Regions from separate parts of the Marinobacter sp. H13 genome, predicted to be linked through region 1. Evidence: predicted binding sites of a transcription regulator. Region 1 holds the regulator's gene; the other holds the start of a gene.
The links. Region 1 encodes FliA, which starts transcription of late flagellar genes. Its sites were predicted from a motif close to CTAAAGTTTNNNNNNNNNNNGCCGNTAA; they were not measured.

Region 1 (10,549 bases):
AAATACGATCAGAAGGCGATGGCCGCGCCGATAGTGGTGGCCAAGGGCGCCGATGAGGTGGCCTTCAAAATCATGGAAATTGCCCGTGAGAACAAAGTCGAGATCCTGAGAACGCCGCCGCTGACTCGGGCGGTGTACCACAACACCGACATCGGCGAGGAGATTCCCGATGGCCTGTACATGGCCATTGCCCAGGTGCTCGCCTATGTGTTCCAGCTCCGACAGTTCCGCAAGGGGCGCGGGCCCAAGCCCGGTATGCCGGAGTTCCCGATTCCTTCGGATTTGCGGCGGGACGTTTAGTTTGGAGTTGGGTTTCTTTTGGTAGCCTGCGGGTTTGGGAGTTAGCGCGGTTGTGGCTGGCCTTTTCAGGACACGCTACGAGCACATCCATGTGCGCTTGACTGTGGCCATCCATGGCCACAGTCAGTCCTGAAAAGGCCACCCACAACCGCTTATCAAACCCCTTCGATATCGCTGAAAAATACCCATCCAACTCAGGAGCTTTTGGCGGATTCCCGTCGGGTTTGCGAGGTTTGTGGGGCTGCCTCCCAAAAATGTCGGCGGCCAAGGATGGCCGACGCCAAGCGCACATGGATGTGCTCGTAGCGGTTTTTGGGAGGCAGCCCCACGAACCTCTTCCCGCTAAATCATCAGGCTGGGGCAGGAGTGGAAGGCGAGATCAGCAACCAGCCTCGATAACCCGAACCATCGGCTCCCCGCGGCTTTCCGGAATCGGCAGTATCCCATACGAGGCCCGCGGGTCATGGACCGTGGTCGAGGTAAAGCCGCAGGACAGGAAGTGCTTGCGGGCCTGCTCGTCGGTCTGGAAGTGGAACGGTACCTCGCTACGGGTAACGGCCCCGAGGACGCCACCGAGCACTTTGAGGGTAGTGTTCAGCACCGGCTGGCGGGGTTGGTAGTAGCTTTCGGAGAGGTAAACCGAGCCCGGGCGTTTGGCCATGGCGGCGGCCAGTCGGCCGGTGGCCATCAGGCGGAGGGCCTTGCGGGCGGCCATGTCGGGCAGATCGGCTTCGACCATGTGGAGCAGAGGGTGTTTCTGCCGTAACCGAATGCCGCGGGGGGGCATGCCGGAGCTGTCAGTCGGCTTTCTGCTCATAGACGGCTTTACCCCATGCCTCGCGGCTGCCGGGCAGTATCAGGTTCAGGATGATGGCAGCCACCGCACAGAGCGCGATGCCTTCGAGGTGCCCGAGCACCATGCCGCCAATACCGAACACCAGGGTAACGCCTACGATAACCAGGTTGCGAGACTGCGACAGATCTACCTGGTGGCGGATCAGTGTGTTCAGGCCAACGACGGCAATGGAACCGAACAGCAGGCAGAGGATGCCGCCCATGACGGGCACCGGGATGGTTTGCAGTGCTGCGCCGAATTTGCCAACGAAAGCCAGAACAATGGCGATGCAGGCAGCCCACCACATGACCTTGGGGTTGAAATTCTTGGTGAGCATAACGGCGCCGGTGACTTCCGAGTAGGTGGTGTTGGGCGGTCCTCCAAGCATGGAGGCGGCGCTGGTGGCCAGGCCGTCACCCAGCAGGGTGCGGTGCAGGCCCGGCTTTTCCAGGTAGTTCTTTCGGGTCACGTTGCCGATGGCCAGCACGTCACCGATGTGTTCAATGGCCGGGGCAATGGCGACGGGGATCATGAACAGCACGGCGCCCCAGCTGAATTCCGGCGCAACAAAGTTGGGAACGGCGAACCAGGCGGCGTCCCGGATTGGCGTGGTATCCACGATACCGGCAAACGCGGAGAGGATGTAGCCGGTGATAACGCCGAACATGATCGGAATCAGCCGGAAAATGCCTTTCGACCAGACCGACATGATGATGGTTACGGCCAGCGAGATCATGGCGATCCAGATCGCCGTGTCGTAGGGAATCAGCTGGTTGGCGCCATCACCGGTGCGGCCGGAGGCCATGTGAACGGCAACCGGCGCCAGGCCGAGACCGATAGTCATGATCACCGGGCCGATAACCACTGGCGGCAGCAGGCGGCGGACAAAGCCGGTGCCCCGCAGCCGCACCAGTCCACTGAGGAAAATATAGAGAATACCCGCTGCCATCAGGCCGCCGAGTGTCTCTTCCATGCCGAACTTGCCTTTGGAGGCAATCACGGGGGCAATAAAGGCGAAGGACGACGCGAGGAAAATCGGGATCTGACCGCCGGTCACCACGTGAAAGATCAGGGTGCCCAGGCCGGCGGTGAACAGGGCCACGTTGGGATCCAGCCCGGTAATCAGTGGCATCAGAACCAGCGCGCCGAACGCCACCAGCAGCATCTGGGAGCCAGCAATGGCCTGTTTCCAGACCGGGTCGTTGGTATGGTCCTGCATTCTTAAACGTCCTTTTGCTTGGTGCCGAAGATTTTGTCGCCGGCATCGCCGAGACCCGGAAGGATGTAGCCTTTGTCGTTGAGGCGCTCATCAACGGAGGCGGTGTAGATAGACACGTCCGGATGTTTTTCCAGAACCTTTTCAACACCTTCGGGCGCGGCAACCAGCACCAGGGCCCGGATCTCGGTGCTGCCGGCCTTCTTGAGCAGGTCAATGGTGGAGATCATTGAGCCGCCGGTGGCGAGCATCGGATCGACAATCATGGCCATACGCTGGTCCAGTTCGCCCACCAGCTTTTCAAGGTAGGTGCTGGCCTCGAGGGTTTCCTCGTTGCGGATCTGGCCGACAACACTGACCCGGGCCACCGGAATCAGGCTGAGGACACCGTCAAGCATGCCAAGGCCGGCCCGCAGGATCGGCACGATGGTGACCTTCTTGCCGTGAATCTGTTCCACGTTAACCGGCCCTGCCCAGCCTTCGATGGTCTTTTCCTGCAGATTGAAGTCTTTGGTGGCCTCGTAGGTCAGGAGTGCACCGACTTCCTGTGCCAGCTCCCGGAAATTCTTGGTGCTGATATCCGCACGGCGCATGATGCCGAGCTTGTGGCGGATCAGAGGGTGTTTTACCTCGTGGATTGGCATGGGGTCACCTGTGTGTCTGGTTGGAATTTTGGCGTCGCGATCAAATGGCGCAAGGATACCGCATCTGGCAAGGGGAGTCAGGCCGCAAATGGCCGGTTCCGTGAAATCCACTAAGGGCTGGTACGGATCTTGCGATAACCCTTCCAAACGACGCTCCGGTGTCAGATTTTCGACCTTCAAAACGCCTGCAGGCACGGCCAATCGGAGAAGTATCCGGCATGGACAGAGCTTTAGTCCTCAATAACGTCAAAACCCTGACGCGGGGCAACCTGGGCATACCAATCATGCTGATGGGCTTGCTGGGCATGATGATTCTGCCCATGCCGGCGTTCCTCCTGGACGTGTTCTTTACTTTCAACATCACCCTGTCCATTGTCATTCTGCTGGTGTGTGTCTACGCCCTGCGGCCGATGGAGTTTGCGTCCTTCCCGACAGTCCTGCTGGTAGCCACACTTCTGCGTCTCGCCCTGAACGTGGCGTCTACCCGGATTGTTCTGCTGAACGGCCACGAAGGCGGCGATGCCGCCGGTAAAGTGATCGAATCCTTCGGCGCCGTTCTGATCGGCGGCAATTACGCCGTGGGTCTGGTGGTGTTTGCGATCCTGATGATCATCAACTTCCTGGTCGTGACCAAGGGTGCCGGCCGGGTCTCCGAGGTGAGCGCCCGTTTCACGCTGGATGCTATGCCCGGCAAGCAGATGGCGATTGATGCGGACCTGAACGCCGGCCTGATCAATCAGGATGAGGCCAAGCATCGTCGTGCCGAAATCGCCCAGGAAGCGGATTTCTACGGCTCCATGGACGGTGCGTCCAAGTTTGTGAAGGGCGACGCCATTGCCGGCCTGCTGATTCTTGCCATCAACATCATTGGCGGTATTGCCATTGGTATGCTGCAGCACGGTCTGGATTTCGGGCTGGCCATGGAGCGATATGCGCTACTGACCATTGGTGACGGCCTGGTGGCACAGATTCCCTCGCTGCTGCTGTCCACGTCTGCTGCAATCATGGTAACGCGGGTTACCTCCAGCCAGGATATGGGCGGCCAGATCCTCCAGCAAATGTTCAGCGCGCCCAAGGCGCTGTCCATTGCCGCCGCTATCCTGATCATTCTCGGTCTGATTCCCGGCATGCCCCACGTGGCCTTCCTGGGTCTGGGTGCACTGGCCGCCGGCGCTGCCTGGTATATCTGGAAGCACCAGCGACAGACCGTCGAAGAAGATGGCGCATTCCCGACTAGGGGCGCGGGCGGGGCGGCTCCACGGCCGGCGGGTCGTGATCTGCCTCCAGGCGGTGACGCTGGCGGCGATCAGGGGCGTCAATTACCGGCCCCCGGAGAGACCAAGGAGCTGGGCTGGGACGATGTGTCCACTGTCGATATTGTCGGTCTGGAAGTGGGTTACCGGTTGATCCCGCTGGTGGACAAGTCACAGGGTGGCCAGTTGCTCAGTCGTATCAAGGGCGTTCGTAAAAAGCTGTCCCAGGATCTCGGCTTCCTGATGCCCTCGGTCCACATTCGAGACAACCTCGATCTTATGCCCAACGTCTACCGCATCACCCTGATGGGCGTGACGATTGCCGAAGCGGAAATCCATCCGGACCGCGAACTGGCCATCGACCCCGGTCAGGTATTCGGAAAGATAGAAGGCATTGAAGGCAAGGATCCGGCGTTCGGTCTGGACGCCAGCTGGATTGAGCCAGACAAGAAAGAGCAGGCCCAGACGCTCGGCTATACCGTGGTCGATGCCAGTACGGTGGTCGCGACCCACCTTAACCAGGTACTGCAGAAACACGCCCACGAGCTGCTGGGCCATGAGGAAGTCCAGAAATGGCTGGATCAGCTTGAAAAGATTTCTCCGAAGCTGGCCGAGGAACTGGTACCCACCACCGTATCCATCAGTCTGCTGCTGAAAGTGCTGCAGAACCTCCTGAAGGAAGAAGTGCCGATCCGAGACATGCGGTCCATTGCCGAGGCCATCGTGAACGTGCATCCGAAGAGTCAGGATCCGAAGCTGTTGACCACCGTTGCGCGGCAGTCCCTGCGCCGGATGATTGTCCAGAGTATCTGCGGCAACGAATCAGAGATACCGGTGATCACCCTGGATCCGGATCTGGAACAGTTATTGCTAAAGTCTGTTCAGCAGAGTCAACAATCCGGCGGACAGGAAGATATTGGCCTGGTTCTGGAGCCGAATATGGTTGAAAAACTCCAGCGCTCGCTTCAGGAGAGCGTCCAGCGTCAGGAGATGCTCGGCAAGCCAGCCATTCTGCTGGTGTCCGGGCCCCTGAGGCCGGTGCTGGCGAAGTTCGCCAGCTACGGGGTAGAGCGGCTCCATGTGCTCTCGTACCAGGAAATTCCGGATAACAAACAGATTACGATCGTGGCGTCCGTTGGCCAGTAACGGCGCGGATGACAGAGCGGACAGCGCCGGCACGGCGTTGCCGGTGGAGGAAGAGGCATCATGAAAGTAAAACGGTTTTTTGCTCAGACCATGGCCGAGGCGCTCAAGCAGGTCAGTGAACAGATGGGGCCGGACGCCGTGATCCTTTCCAATCGTCGGGTCGACGGCGGTGTCGAAATTGTGACGGCGCTGGATTATGACGAGAATATGGCGCGCCAGCGACTGGGCAACCAGGCAGAAGAAGCCACCAACGGGTCCCGCTTGGCCGAGATGCAGGCCGACCAGCACAGGCGTCTTGAGGACGAGCTGAGCCGGTCCCGGGACCGCATCCGTGAAGTACGGGAAAAGCGGGCATCGCAGGGCGCGAGCTACGCCGGTTCGTTCGCTGCCATTCAGGAAGAGGTGAGCGGTGGTTTTGGTGATATTGAACTTCTGCCACAGGCGCCGAGGGAAGCCTATTCTGATGAGCTGGCGCAGATGCGGGCCGAGATCAGCTCGCTCAAAGACATGATGCAGGGCCATCGGCCGCAACAGGAGCCGGAGGTTTCTGCGACCACCGCCGTGCAGCAGAGGCTTGCCGAGCGCTTGCAGGAGTTCGGCCTCGGCAGTGATCTGGCGGGGTCAATTTCCCGTCGTCACAAGGCGGGGCGCCTGGAAGACGGTTGGAAGCAGTCCCTGAAAATGCTGTGTACCGGGGTTCGGACCTCCCGCATGGAGTGGCTGGATGAGGGTGGCGCCTACGCGTTGGTGGGTCCGACAGGGTCCGGGAAAACCACCACCATTGGCAAGCTGGCCGCGCGCTACGTGCTCAAACACGGTTCCGACTCGGTGGCACTGGTGACCACGGATCGCTATCGGGTGGCGGCGCACGAGCAGTTATTCGTGTTCGGTCGGATCCTGAATGTGCCGGTTCGGGTCGTGGATGAGAGCCACAGTCTGGACGATATTCTGGACGAGCTGTCAGACCGTCATCTGGTGCTGATTGATACCGCCGGACTGACCAGTGCGGACAAAGGCTATCAGGAACAGCTGGCCGAACTGGCTCGCAGCCATCACAATATCAAAACCCATCTGGTGGTCTCGGCAACCAGTCAGCCTCGCATCATGAAATCCGTGTGGCATTGCTATAAGATGGCAAATCTTGCGGGCTGTGTGATGACCAAAATCGACGAGGCCCTGACGCTGGGCGAGTCTCTCGGGTTTGTGATGGAAACCGGTCTGCCGGTAGCCTATTACACAGACGGCCAGAAGATTCCTGAAGACCTGCACCACGCAGAAGCCGTTCCGCTGGTGCGGTTGGCCGTGGATCGGCTGAAAACACTCCAGCAACAGCAAGCGGTCGCAGAGGGCCTGAAAGAGCACGCCTGAGACCGGACAGATTGACAGCAGGCGTCGGAGACAAAGCCGGCGAAACGTGGCGAGAGACCAAAAACAGTATGAGCAGAGCACATCCGGTACAGGTGATTGCAGTTTCCGGCGGAAAGGGTGGTGTCGGCAAGAGTAACGTGTCGGTGAACCTCGGAATTGCCCTGGCGCAGAAAGGCCTGAGAGTGGTGCTGCTCGACGCCGATCTGGGGCTGGCCAATATCGACGTCTTGCTGGGCATCACTGCCAATCGCAACCTCCAGGATGTTCTGGCCGGCGATTGTGATCTGAAGGACGTTCTGGTGAATGGACCCGGTGGCATCAAGATTGTCCCCGCCTCTTCCGGTACCCAACGAATGACCCAGCTCAGCCCCATGGAACATGCCGGGCTGATTAATGCGTTCAGCGAACTGGGTGATCAGATCGATGTCCTGATCGTTGATACCGCCGCCGGGATTTCCGAGTCAGTGGTCAGTTTTCTGAGAGCGTCTCAGGAGCTGCTGCTGGTTGTCTGCGACGAGCCGACCTCGATCACCGATGCCTATGCCCTGATCAAGCTGATGAACCGTGATTATGGAACCAACCGCTTCCGTATTCTTGCCAATCAGGTTCGGAATGAGCAGGAAGGCCGGCATCTGTTTGAAAAACTGACCCGGGTCACCGAGCGCTTCCTCGATGTGGCACTACAATACGTAGGAATAGTTCCCTACGATGAGGCCGTGAAGAAAGCGGTTCAGCGGCAGCGTGCGGTGCTGGACGCCTATCCCAGGGCGAAAGCTTCACTGGCCATCAAGGCGCTGGCGGACAAGGTAGATAGCTGGCCGTTGCCGTCCTCGCCCCGTGGGCATCTGGAATTTTTTGTGGAGCGGCTCGTCGAAGTCTGAATCGGATCCAGTCAAACAAAAAACCGGATACATGACATTGGCGAAAAACCTCGGAATCTATAACCAGTCAAGTGCGCAGAAGCCGGCTCAGCTCATTGAGCAGCACGCGCCGCTGGTCAAGAAAATTGCCCTTCACCTGATGGCTCGCCTGCCGGCGTCCGTCCAGCTTGAAGACCTGATGCAGGCCGGCATGATCGGTCTGCTCGAGGCCGCCCAGCGTTACAGTTCTACCAAAGGTGCTACCTTCGAGACTTACGCCGGTATCCGTATTCGCGGCGCCATGGTGGACGAAATCCGCAAGGGTGACTGGGTCCCCCGTTCCGTGCATCGCAACGCCCGTCGCATTTCCCAGGCCATCAAGGCCGTTGAAGATAGACTTGGCCGCGAAGCCCACGACCAGGAAGTGGCCGAAGAGCTGGGTATGGGGCTGCCCGAATACCACTCCTACCTTTCCGGTTCCAACAGCGGTCGACTTTTTAGCCTCGACGAGCTCAATGAATCCGGAGAGCTGCCGATAGAACAGACAGAGACGCAGGATAATCCCCTTGAGGGGTTGTCCTCCGATGCCTTCCGGCGGAGCCTCGCTGAGGCGATTGAAGACCTGCCGGAGCGGGAAAAGCTGGTGTTGAGCCTTTACTACCAGGAAGAACTGAACCTCAAGGAGATTGGCGCGGTGCTCGGCGTCAGTGAGAGCAGGGTAAGCCAGATTCACAGCCAGGCAGCCCTGCGCCTTCGGGGACGGCTCTCGGATTGGCGTCAGGAATCGGACAACTGACCGCGTTCAGTCTGTGTCGCCAACGAGGTAGTCTGTAGTTTTTGGTAACCGATGCTTTACAACCGAAGCAAAGGTCCGACAATAAGCGGTTAAAACAGCGGCCTGCTAGACTTTGAACGCAAAGGTCAAACGAATTCCGGGTGTTACTAACTGGAGGTCCCATTGGACAAAAACATGAAAATCCTCATTGTGGACGACTTCTCCACAATGCGACGGATCATCAAGAACCTGCTGCGTGATCTTGGCTTCACCAACACCGATGAAGCTGACGACGGCAACACGGCACTGCCAATGCTCAAAAGCGGCAAATACGATTTTCTGGTGACCGACTGGAACATGCCTGGCATGTCAGGCTTCGACCTGCTCAAGGCCGTTCGGGCGGACGAGAATCTGAAAACCCTGCCGGTATTGATGGTAACTGCTGAGGCCAAGCGCGACCAGATCGTTGCCGCTGCCCAGGCAGGCGTAAACGGGTATGTGGTCAAGCCGTTCACCGCTGCCGTGCTCAAGGAAAAGATTGAGAAAATCTTTGAAAGAATCCAGTAACCAGAGGTCGGATGGCTCTCATGAGCGATAGCAAAAAGAACCATCGGGGCCTTGAACCGGAGGTGACGGAAAAGCTCCAGCGGCAGGCAGCGGAACTGGCCGAGAGTGTTGATGCGGGTGATTATGCCAAAGCCATGACCCTGATCAATGAACTCAGCGAAGTCAGGGATCAGGGTCTGTACCGTGAGGTAGGGCGGCTGACGCGGAGCCTGCACGAAGCAATCCGGAACTTCCAGATTGATCCCCGTAACGCCGAGCAACAGGAAGCACTGTCAAAGATGACAGATGCCTCTGATCGTCTCGAATACGTTGTGCAGATGACCGGTGAAGCAGCCAACCGGACCATGGACCTGGTTGAGGAAACCATGCCGGTGGCCAATGCCCTCAGAGACGAGGCCGCCGCGTTGCGTGATGAGTGGCAGCGCCTGCGTCGCCGGGAAATGCAGCCGGCTGAGTTTCGCGAGCTGTACGGCCGGATTGATCGCTTTTTTGTCAGCATGGCAACCGATGCCGACACCATGTACAGCAACCTGTCGGAAATCCTGCTGGCTCAGGATTATCAGGATCTGACAGGTCAGGTCATCCAGAAGGTCACCGCCCTTGTGAAAGAGGTTGAGGAGCAGATGCTCAGCCTGGTGGTGATGGCCAGTCATGTGGACCAGCTCACGGGCACGGTGCACCAGATTGAAGAAAAAGAAGAGTCTGCAGAGAAGGGCGTCGGGCCCCAGATCAAGGCCGATGAGCGTGAAGATGTAGTTTCGGGGCAGGACGACGTAGACGACCTGTTGTCCAGTCTCGGTTTCTGAATAATGAGGGTAACGCATGGCGTTTGATGCTGATGAAGAGATTTTGCAGGACTTCCTCGTAGAAGCCGGCGAGATCCTCGAAAAGCTGTCAGAGCAGTTGGTAGATCTTGAGCGACATCCTGACGACAGTGATCTGCTCAACGCCATCTTCCGTGGTTTCCATACCGTGAAAGGCGGAGCCGGCTTCCTTCAGCTTGAAGCGCTGGTGAACTGCTGCCATTCCGCGGAAAACGTTTTCGACATCTTGCGTAATCACAAGCGCAAGGTGGATTCCGAACTGATGGACGTGGTTCTAGAAGCACTCGACTACGTCAATGCCATGTTTGAGCAGGTCCGCAATCATGAGGAGCTGACACCGGCTCCGGACGAACTTATTGCCCGTCTGGATGCCCTGGCCCAGCCTGAGGGCGAGGGGGCACCGGCCGCTGCCGCTCAACCTGAGCAGGAAGAGAGCGAACCGGCAGAAGACGGTGGCGACATCACCGACGACGAGTTCGAACAGCTTCTGGACGCACTGCAGGACGAGAAATCAGCGGAGGTTTCCTCGGCTTCGAGCGCCGGATCGGCCGGCGGTGACCAGGAAAGTTCTGGAGACGACGAAATAACCGACGACGAATTCGAAGCGCTACTGGACCAACTGCACGGAAAAGGTCAGTTTGCCGGTGCGCCAGCTGGCGAGGAAGAGGCTTCTGGTAAAGAAGAAAAGCCGGCTGCCAAGGCCGGATCTGCTGGCGGCGACGACCTGATCACCGACGACGAATTCGAGAAACTGCTGGACG
Region 2 (10,549 bases), 3.2 Mb from region 1:
ACACGGCATCGTGCAGTTTTCCCTGATAAGCTTGAAGAAAATATAAGCATATCGAAGGCAGTCCGAGACGTATGACCACGGCATTCTTTTCCCACGATGACTTCATGAAACACAACATGGGGCCGGAACATCCGGAAAGCCCTGAGCGGCTGGCGGCCATCATCAGCTACCTTGCTGATACTGGCCTGGACCAGAAGCTGGACTGGGTGCGGCCGGAAGAAATCACCCGTGATCAGCTTCTGATGGTGCATCCGGAAAAATATCTCCATCAACTGGACCTGATGCAACCGACCCGCGGCCGCGTGTTTACCGACCCGGACACGGCCATGATGCCCGACACCCTTCGAGCCGCTCGTCTGGCAGCTGGTGCCAATATCCAGGCCGTGGATATGGTCATGAGCAGCCAGGTTACTAACGCGTTTGTGTGTGCCCGGCCGCCCGGGCACCATGCCGAGCGGGCGAAATCCATGGGGTTCTGTTTTTACAACAACGTTGCCCTGGCCGCCATGCGCGCCCTCACCTTTCATCATTTGGAGCGGGTCGCGATCATCGATTTCGACGTGCACCAGGGCAATGGCACCGTAGACATTGTCAGTGGCGACGAGCGTATCCTGATGTGCTCAAGCTTCCAGCATCCCTTCTATCCGCACTCCCACGTGCACCGGCAGGCCGACAACATCGTGAATATTCCGATTGAGGCAAACTGTTCGTCTGAAGAGTACCGGAAGCAGGTGGAGGCGGGATGGCTGAAGCGCCTGAATGAATTCAAACCGCAGTTGATCCTGATTTCGGCGGGTTTTGATGCCCACCGGCTGGATCCGATGGCAGAACTGAATCTGGATACGGAAGATTATCGCTGGCTAACAGAAATGATTGTGAGTGTCGCCAGTGAGCACAGCAATGACCGGATCATTTCAACCCTGGAGGGCGGGTACCATCTGCGGGCCCTGGCGGAAAGCGTCAATGCCCACCTGGAAGTACTGGATTCGGTTTACTGACGCCAATCAGCCCCTGGGTTCGCCGCCATAACCGTTAGCCTGCTGCAGTTCCGGGCGGTCACCGGCCCGTTGCAGGCGGATATTGGTGCGCCGGTTATCGGCGGGCCGGTTGGATACCGGGTACTGGTCGCCGTGAGCCCGAACGGTAATCATGTTTTCATCAATACCGCTCGCCTTGAGGTAGTCGGCCACCACATTGGCGCGATCTTCGGAAAGCGCACGGTTGTCGATCCGGCTTCCAATACTGTCACTATGACCATCCACGAAAATCCGCTCAACCGTGGAATCTGCGTTCACATAGGCCACGATGTTATCCAGTAGTTGCCTGTCGGCATCGGATAATTGCGTGCTGCCGCTGGCAAAGGGCACCCTCGAGCGCTGGATCTGATCAAAGTTTACCGGCAGTAGATTGGACGTACAGCGCTGATAACGCTGGTACTCGCCGGCGAAGTTAATGTTGGAGACCTGAACCCGCACCGGGCGGCCATCAAACCACGATTCCCTGGTTACCGTCGGGCGCATCCCGTCCAGAAGTCCATGGGCGACCACGAACGCCTGACGGGTATCCAGCGAGACCTGACGGCGATCATCCGAGACATTGACCGTTCCCAGGGGCTTCGGCGCCACACCCGGACGCCAGGCCGGTGCCTCGACCACAAGGCTGCCGCGCCCTGGTCGCATCAATGCGGAATCAGACTCCAGGAAAAAGCTGAGACTTTCACCGGCGCGATGATTGAACACCGCCCGACCGTAGCCGGGAACTTCGTGCACCAGCCGGCATTCAAATACCGACTCGGCGAGATACCACTGGCTGTTCTCGATTCCGGCGCCATAGCTGGCAGCCTGCGCGGTTGCCGGCAGAAGCACCACGGGCAACGTGGCAACCAGCAGAGTATTCAGGAGTTGTCCGGGGCGAAATCCCATAGAGCTAGCCATCAGTGTCCGGAGTTAGCAGAGTCAGACTGTTTAACGGCCTGAGCCGGAAGTTCTTTAGCCACCAACCGGAAAACAATCACCCGCGCCTTCTGGTATAATTCGCCAAATTTTTTCGGCTCCCAGAGAACCGGGCACAAGCTCGCCCCGCCAAAGGTATTTCGGACAAACGCCATGACAGACAAGCTCACGCTCACACGCCCCGACGACTGGCACCTTCACGTACGGGACGGCGACATTCTCAACGACGTGGTACCGGCTACGGCCGCCTGCTTCGCTCGCGCCATCATCATGCCTAACCTGGTACCGCCAGTTACCACCGCAGCCGATGCCACAGCCTACCGGGAACGCATTCTGGCGGCTGCCAATGGCACCGAGTTCGAGCCGTTGATGACGCTGTATCTGACCGAGAGCATGACGGCGCAGACCATCCGGGATGCCAGGGCTGCCGGCGTTGTGGCTGCCAAGCTTTACCCCGCCGGAGCAACGACCAATTCCGACTCCGGCGTGAAGGATATCCGCAACATCTACCCGGTTCTGGAAGCCATGGCCAATTGTGGCATGCTGCTGCTGGTACACGGCGAGGTAACCGATGCCGATATCGACATTTTTGACCGGGAAAAGGTATTTCTGGAGCGTGTCCTGGCACCCACTCTCGAGGCTTTCCCGAACCTGAAGGTTGTACTGGAACATATCACCACGGCCGATTCCGCAGAATTTGTCCGGCAGCACGCCGGTGACAACCTCGGTGCGACTCTGACGCCCCAGCACCTGATGTACAACCGCAACCACATGCTGGTAGGCGGCATTCGACCGCATCTCTATTGCCTGCCAATCCTGAAGCGTAACCGCCATCAACAGGCGCTCAGGGACGCGGTGGCCAGCGGCGACAAACGCTTTTTCCTGGGCACGGATTCCGCCCCCCATTCAAAGGATCGCAAAGAGGCAGCCTGCGGTTGCGCTGGCTGTTACTCGGCCTACGGCGCAATCGGTCTGTATGCGGACATTTTCGAAGAGCTTGGCATCCTGGATAAACTTGAAGCATTCGCCAGTTTCAACGGGCCGGATTTCTATGGCCTACCGCGGAATACCGATACCATCACCCTGATTCGTGACCCCTGGACCATGCCGGCAGAGCTGCCGCTGGCTGACGGAACCATCGTGCCCCTCAAGGCTGGTGAAACCGTTCACTGGAAACTGGCGTAAACCTGACTTATTCCTTCTCACACACGGCCAAGACCGGAGCTTGAGTGACTGACGAAAACAAACCACCGCATCCCATGTCCCGCCGCTTTCGCGGGTTTCTGCCTGTTGTAGTCGACGTGGAAACCGCTGGCTTCAATCCCGAGCGGGACGCCCTGCTGGAAGTGGCGGCAGTGATACTGACCATGGACGACGATGGCTGGGTGCGGCGCGCTGAAACCCACGTTCAGCAGATCGATCCTTTCGAAGGCGCGAATCTGGAGCAGTCCGCGCTTGATTTCACGGGTATTGATCCGTGGAATCCGGAGCGAGAAGCGGTACCCGAGCGGGAAGGACTCAGCGAGATCTTCAGCCCCATTCGCAAGGCGGTGAAGAACCACGATTGCAAGCGAGCCGTCCTGGTGGGCCACAATGCCACCTTTGACCATAACTTCATCTTTGCAGCCGCGCTGCGGGCCGACATCCGTCGTAACCCGTTCCATCCTTTCTCAACCTTCGATACCGCCACGCTGGCCGGCCTGGCCTATGGCCACACGGTTCTGGCCCAGGCCTGCAAACTCGCGGGCATTCCGTTCAGCAACAAGGAAGCCCATTCCGCCGCCTATGACGCGGAAAAAACCGCAGACCTGTTCTGTGGCATTGTGAATCGCTGGAAAGAACTGGGCGGCTTTCCGCCTCCGGTGATCCCCGAAGAGACCGAATAACCGCCATAAAAAAACCCGCCGCAGCGGGTTTTTTTCTGTGTGCCAGGCCTAAGTGTTGAAGGCACGCCTCATACTCAGCTGACTTTAAAGCGGGACAGAGAATCCCTGAGCTGATGAGACAACTCCGCCAAGTCACCACTGGCTTCGGAGATCTGGACCATGGCCTGTTTGGTCTCCAAGGACTTTTCAGCAATTGTGGATACGTTGCGCGTTACTTCTTCGGCCGTGGCTGATTGCTCTTCGGAAGCCGTAGCAATCTGCTCCGCCATACCGGACATCCGGGCAACCTCTTCCACTGCCTCGCGAAGCTGCAACACTACGGTTCCTGCCCGCTCAGAAATACCTCTGGCCTGGGTGCTGCAGCGGGTAACCACCTTTGAAGCACGCTCCGAAGAATTAACCAGAGTTTCGATGGAACTACTGATCTCCTCGGTCGCCTTCTGGCTGTTCTGGGCCAGGCTGCGCACCTCATCCGCGACCACCGCGAAGCCCCTGCCCTGTTCACCGGCCCGGGCCGCTTCAATAGCGGCATTCAAAGCCAGCAAGTTAGTCTGGTCGGCGATGGACTTTATCGAATCCAGAACCCTGGTGATGGATTCCATATTCTTTCGCAAGTCCTCTATGCCGGCTTCTGCTTCCTCCAGTTCCCTGGCCATAGCACGGGTGTCCTCAGCGGAGGATTCCACCTCGGTGGCGCTGCGGCTGACCGCCTCATCAGTGCGCCGGGCGGCGGCTGCCGATTCCGAGGTATTCTGGGACACCTCGCTGATGGCAGAGGACATTTCTTCAATGGCCGACGCCACCTGCTCAGTCTGCTCTGCCTGCTGATTCACACTGTCCAGAGTCTGCGAGGTGGTACCGGACAACTGTTCAGATGCACTGGCCTGGCGCTGGGACGCTTCTTCAACCTTGAAGATCACTTCTTTCAGGTCTGACACCATCTTGAGCATGGAGCCGTATACGCCCGTAGCCTTGTCACTGTCGGACGAATCAATGACCAGGTTACCTGCAGCTACCTGTTCCGCCAGTGCCTGCAATTCGGACGGGTCTTTGCCGAGGGGTTTCATGATCCGCACTGCGGTCCAGACCGCCACGGCCGCCACAGCCAGGAGCACAATAGCAATGGCTATCGCCGCCAGCGTCCACATTTCACGCACCGGCGCCAAGGCCTCGTCTTCGCTAATCTCCGCCACCAGCGCCCAGTTCAGCCCGCCTACGGTAACTGGCCTGTGGGCGGAAAACACTGGCTCGCCACGGTAGGACGTAACCACGCCTTCACCGGAATTTCCGGCCAGGGCCTCATCCACCGATGTCGAACTAATGCGTCCATTCTCCGGGTCGGCAAAGGAAGCGACAACACTGCGGTTTTCCGGATCCAGGTAGGAGTCTGACCGCATCAGGTTATCCGGCCCCACCAGATAGGCATCCCCGGTTTCGCCCATGCCATCTCGTTCCATCATGATGTTGTTCAGGCTGTCGATGGGGAACTGGAAGGCCAGCACGGCCAGCCGCTCATCTTTTTCGGAATATATGGGGGTTGCCACAAATCCGGCGGGCGCACCGTAGGACGGTACATACCGAGTAAAATCAACAAAAGTCGGAGCAGTATCCTGTCCGTCAGACATCGCCTGACGATAAGCTGCCGCCAGGCCAGAATCCGCGTAGGGACCATCTTTCAGGGAGGTAGCAAAATCCACCTCTTTGGCTACGGAATAGATAACGTGGCCTGTATCGGCATCAATGAGATAAATATCGTAGTAGCCGAACGCCTCCTGAAACTCCTTGAACGAGGTGTGCCACTGTTTGTGAAGCGTGTTATAAAACTGCGCGATATGGACGTCAGCCGATACCAATTCGTCTTTCTGCCCCACAGGATTCGGGTTGTCCACGATGTAACCCATCTGCAGAGCCAGGCTGTTTTTGCTGAGGGATGCAACGAAGTCCGAGGCTGAACGTCCGTTAGCACCACCATTTTGCTGCAAGGGTGGCAAAAAATTCTGCTGATAATAAGCCTCGACGTTTTCTCGTAAGGTCGACTGCTCCTCTTGTACCAGTTTTTCATAATTCTGGAATGCCAAACCAAACCCCTGGGCCGCCGTTCGGGTCCCGCGATTATTGGCCATGGCTTTCAGCTGCCGGGCAATAGTGCTGAGATAATCTTCAACACTATGCTGCTTATTGGTAGCCGCAATAGAGAGTTGTTGCAACGCCTGTTCCGTCAGGCTCTGTCGGGCAATTTCGGCGTTAAAAAATGAGATGGCAATGACGGGAAGCAGGCCAACCAGCAGCAAAGTCAGCAAAAGACGTTTCTTGAGAGTCATCAATAGCCCTTCTTTTATATTGTTCTTATGTTAACCATCGGCTATCGGCTGGTTTTCTTTAGCCCAGAACACTTTATAAAAGAGGCGAATCTCGTTTAACCCATTAATATGGGAGGGGAAATAACTCCCCCTCCCACTCGATTCGGGGGCAACTGCGTTACCAGTAGATGCCCCGCATGATGGCGGCGAAAGCCACCTGCTCGCTGGACACCTTCGGCTTCTCCCCGGAACGGCTACCGGCGGCGACCGGTGAATCCGGGAACATCCGGTAGCCGGTGTTCATGACGATCTCGGCCATCTTGGGCGCCAGGGCGTGAAGCACCTGGGTAAAGATACCCAGGCGGGTAGCGATTCGCTTCGGCCGATAGACAATGGCATCGGCAACCATGGTTGCAGCCTCGTCAGGCGTTAGCGTGGGGACAGAATCGTAGATCTTGGTTGGCGCAATCATCGGCGTTTTCACCAGCGGCATGTTAATGGTGGTGAACGTGACATTGCGATCCGACCATTCCGAAGCGGCGCAGCGGCTGAAGGCATCCAGCGCGGATTTGGAAGCCACGTAAGCCGAGAACCTGGGAGCGTTGGTCAACACACCGATGGACGAGATGTTGACCACGTGACCGCGGCGATTCTCAAGCATCTTGGGCGCAAAGCCCATGATCAGACGAACGGAACCAAAGTAGTTCAGTTGCATGGTGCGCTCGAAATCGTGGAAGCGGTCGAACGACAGATCCAGTGAACGGCGAATCGAGCGCCCGGCGTTGTTGACCAGCACGTCGACCTGGCCATGGTTATCCAACACGGTCTTCACGAACTCGTCGCAGGCATCCATATCGGAAAAATCGCAGGGATAGGCGTGTACGCTTGCGCCCCGGGACTCCAACTCTGCGGCCACCTCTTTCAGGCGCTCGAGTTTGCGGGCACCGATCACGAGGATCGCGCCGGCGTCTGCCAGTTTCTGGGCAGTTGCAAGGCCAATACCGGACGTAGCACCGGTCACCACGCAGACGCGACCTTCAACCGTGCCCTTGAGCGTGCGGTCCTTGAACAGGTCCGGATCCAGATTGCGCTCCCAGTAATCCCAGATCACCGGCGCGTAGTCCGGCAGGCGGGGCACTTCAATGCCGGTGCCTTTCAGAACGCGCTCGGTTTCGCGGGCGTCAAAACGGGTCGGGTAATTGATGAACGACATCACGGATGGCGGAATGCCCATGTCATCAAGAATGGCCGACGTCAGACGCTTCACCGGTGGCAGGTTCTTCAAGCTCTGGCGAATGAATGGCGGAATAAAGCCGAACATGCGGGAATCGATCCGCATCCCCATCCGGGGTGCGTGACCAGCCTCGCTGAAGATGTTGAGAATTTCGCCAACCTTGTACGGATCGGTATCCACCAGGTGGAAGCACTTGCCGTCTTCACCCTCAAGGTGAGCAATGTGATCCATGGCGTTAACCACGAAATCCACCGGCACAATGTTCAGACGCCCACCCTCGACACCAATGGTCGGGACCCACTGGGGCAACGCGTGGCGGATTTTCTGAATCATCTTGAAGAAATAGTAGGGGCCATCCACCTTGTCCATTTCACCGGTAGCGGTATGCCCAATCACCATGCCCGGGCGGTAGATGCGGAAGGGAACCTTGCATTCCTCACGAACGACCTTTTCAGATTCGTGCTTGGTCCGCAGGTACGGATGATCCAGCTTCTCGGCTTCGTCGAACATGTCTTCGCGGAAGATTCCCTTGAACAGACCGGCAGCCGCAATGGAAGAAACGTGATGGAAGTGTTTGGCGCCCATCGCTTCTGCAGCATTCACCGCAGCGCGGGTGCCCTCGATATTGGTCGCCTGCTGGGCTTCTTCATCTGCGCCCATATCGTACACGGCGGCGAGGTGAAAAAAGTGGTCGATTTTCCCTTTCAGGGCTTTCATCGTCTTGGCGTCGATGCCCAAATTCTTGCTGGTCAGGTCGCCTATGACGGCCTTCACCTGGGTTTCATCCGCGCCCCAGCGCTCACGCAATTTGTCCAGCTTGTCCTGGGATTGTTCACGCACCAGTACGTGGACAGTGCCACCACGTGCCAGAAGCTTCTCCACCAGGAAACGGCCAATAAATCCGGTGCCACCCGTCAGGAAATAATTCATCAATCTTCCACCCTGCCTGTTGCTCTGTTGTTGTCTATCCATGCCGGCACCCATACGACTAAAGTCTTAGAGTTTTCCGGAAACGCCGGCATTGTACTTAATTGCAACCTTCATGTATCGAACTTTTTTAGAGCTTTTACTCTGTAAGCCTTTGTTTTGTATAGAGCTATTACTCTAAATTTCTGACCCGACAAGCGGGACATGCCTGTCCGGTTCGTCGACACAATGTTTTTGAGACTAGCACAGAAATTGCCCCGTGCATGCTCAATTTCCGGATTACCACAATGCAATGAAAGCGCCCGCCAGCAATGACATAATCGGGAACTTATCGCGCCTTTTGGCATCTCTTGTTTTCACAGGAACACCGACCTTCGGAACCCCTACTATGCAGAAAGACAATCCCAACGCGGAACGCTACATTTCGATTGCCCGGGCCTGCCTGAAGGCCATCAACGACACAGCCGATAACGCTGGTTCACGGGAAGAGAAAATTCAGGCGGTCTACGAGGCCATCGACAAGGCCTTCCAGGCCGAGTTCGCCGATTATCGCCAGTCCGTCGCCATCATGGCCACGGTTCTTGAGCGTATTGCCTCGGGCCAGCTGGACAGTGAGAAAGCCGCGGATCTGGCACGTAAAACACTTGACCAGCAGCCTGAAAGCACCCGCAACGCGCTGATGCACTGATTCGCAAACCTCTTCTCCGGATCCCAGAGGGCCTATGAACACACGTACCGTCAGGAAGAACTCCATGCAGAACCCGATCTCACGCCTGTTTTCCCTGCTCATACTTTTGCTGTTCAGCACCCTTGCTCTTTCTGCGCAGATTCCCGAGAAGAGCCCCAATGACGACAACCAGTACCGGTTTATCGAACTGGACAACGGCCTGAAGGTCATTCTGGTGTCTGATGAGGATGCAGACAAAGCGGCGGCCTCAATGAACGTTGCTGTTGGTAGCGGAGATGATCCGGCGGAGCGCGAAGGCCTCTCCCACTTCCTCGAGCACATGCTGTTCCTCGGGACCGAGAAATACCCCGATCCGGGCGAGTACCAGCAGTTCATCAAGAGCCACGGTGGCCAGCACAATGCCTTCACCGCGTTCCAGGACACGAACTACTTCTTCGATGTTCAGGCCGAATTTCTGGAACCGGCACTGGATCGGTTCGCCCAGCAATTTTCCGCGCCCCTATTTACCGCCGAACTGGTGGATCGTGAGCGCAACGCTGTGCACTCGGAGTTCAGCGCCAAACAGAAAGACGATGGTCGACGCTTCTATTCCGTCAAGAAGGCCGTTAGCAATCCGGATCACGCCTTCAGTCACTTTGCCGTCGGAAACCTGAGCACCCTTGAGAATACGGAAGCAAATCCCCTTCGGCCGGATCTGATCGAGTTCTGGAAGCAGCATTACTCCTCGAACATCATGAGCCTGGCGGTTTACGGGCCCCAAACCCTGGACGAACTGGAATCCATGGTGCGAGGGCGGTTCGATGCCATTGAAAACCGCAACCTTGAGACCAAGCGTCACGTCGCCAGCCTGTACCGCTCAGATGAGCTGCCAGCCAAGGTCACAGCAGAAGCACTGAAGGACGTTCGAAGCCTGTCGCTCACGTTCCCTATTCCGTCCCAGGAAGCGAACTACCGCACCAAACCCGCCAGCTACGTGGCCAACCTGCTCGGCCACGAGGGCCCGGGCAGCCTGTTCGACGTTCTGAAACGGGCCGGTCTGGCGGAAAGCCTTTCCGCAGGTCTGGGCATGGATACCGGCGAGAACGCCACCCTCGAAATCAGCATTTCCCTGACACCGGAAGGACTGGCTCGCCATGAGGACATCCTGCCGCTGGTATTCGATTACATCGAGAAGATTCGCCAGAAAGGTATCAGCGAGCAGCGTTTCCTGGAAATGCAGAACCTGGCTCGCATCGATTTTCGATTCCGCGAACAGGGTAACCCCCTGCACGAAGCCATGCGCCTTTCTCGTTACCTCCAGGACTATCCCGCCGAAGACGTTTTGCGGGCGCCCTGGCTGGTTGAGCGCTTCGCGCCGGAACAGTACCGCGACATTCTGGACAGGCTGACGCCGGACAACCTCCTTACTTTTGTTCTGGCACCGGAGCCTGAACTTGAAAATCCGAACCGAACCGACTGGTACGAAGCGGCGTGGGCCCGAAAACCACTCGACCCGGCAACACTGAGGACCCAGTTCCTGCCAGAACTCGCTGCCCAGCTGCGCCTGCCGCCGGAGAATCCAT

Region 2: AC5JQH_RS17610 (methyl-accepting chemotaxis protein) is a predicted target of FliA. The motif match lies at 6,194-6,221, and genes of this name have one in related genera.

What each region holds. Positions count from the first base shown of each region.
Region 1 covers NZ_JCACRU010000001.1:543,013-553,561, reverse strand. Annotated here, with positions in the region: gene flhB (flagellar biosynthesis protein FlhB) at 1-300, shown strand, start outside; gene AC5JQH_RS02585 (hypothetical protein) at 680-1,117, opposite strand; gene AC5JQH_RS02580 (uracil-xanthine permease family protein) at 1,098-2,354, opposite strand; gene upp (uracil phosphoribosyltransferase) at 2,357-2,995, opposite strand; gene flhA (flagellar biosynthesis protein FlhA) at 3,214-5,394, shown strand; gene flhF (flagellar biosynthesis GTPase FlhF) at 5,455-6,762, shown strand; gene AC5JQH_RS02560 (MinD/ParA family protein) at 6,831-7,643, shown strand; gene AC5JQH_RS02555 (RNA polymerase sigma factor FliA) at 7,675-8,418, shown strand; gene cheY (chemotaxis response regulator CheY) at 8,581-8,964, shown strand; gene AC5JQH_RS02545 (protein phosphatase CheZ) at 8,985-9,770, shown strand; gene AC5JQH_RS02540 (chemotaxis protein CheA) at 9,787-10,549, shown strand, end outside.
Region 2 covers NZ_JCACRU010000001.1:3,775,209-3,785,757, reverse strand. Annotated here, with positions in the region: gene AC5JQH_RS17630 (histone deacetylase family protein) at 72-998, shown strand; gene AC5JQH_RS17625 (flagellar protein MotY) at 1,005-1,922, opposite strand; gene pyrC (dihydroorotase) at 2,106-3,137, shown strand; gene rnt (ribonuclease T) at 3,182-3,838, shown strand; gene AC5JQH_RS17610 (methyl-accepting chemotaxis protein) at 3,913-6,159, opposite strand; gene AC5JQH_RS17605 (SDR family oxidoreductase) at 6,317-8,302, opposite strand; gene AC5JQH_RS17600 (hypothetical protein) at 8,688-8,987, shown strand; gene AC5JQH_RS17595 (insulinase family protein) at 9,052-10,549, shown strand, end outside.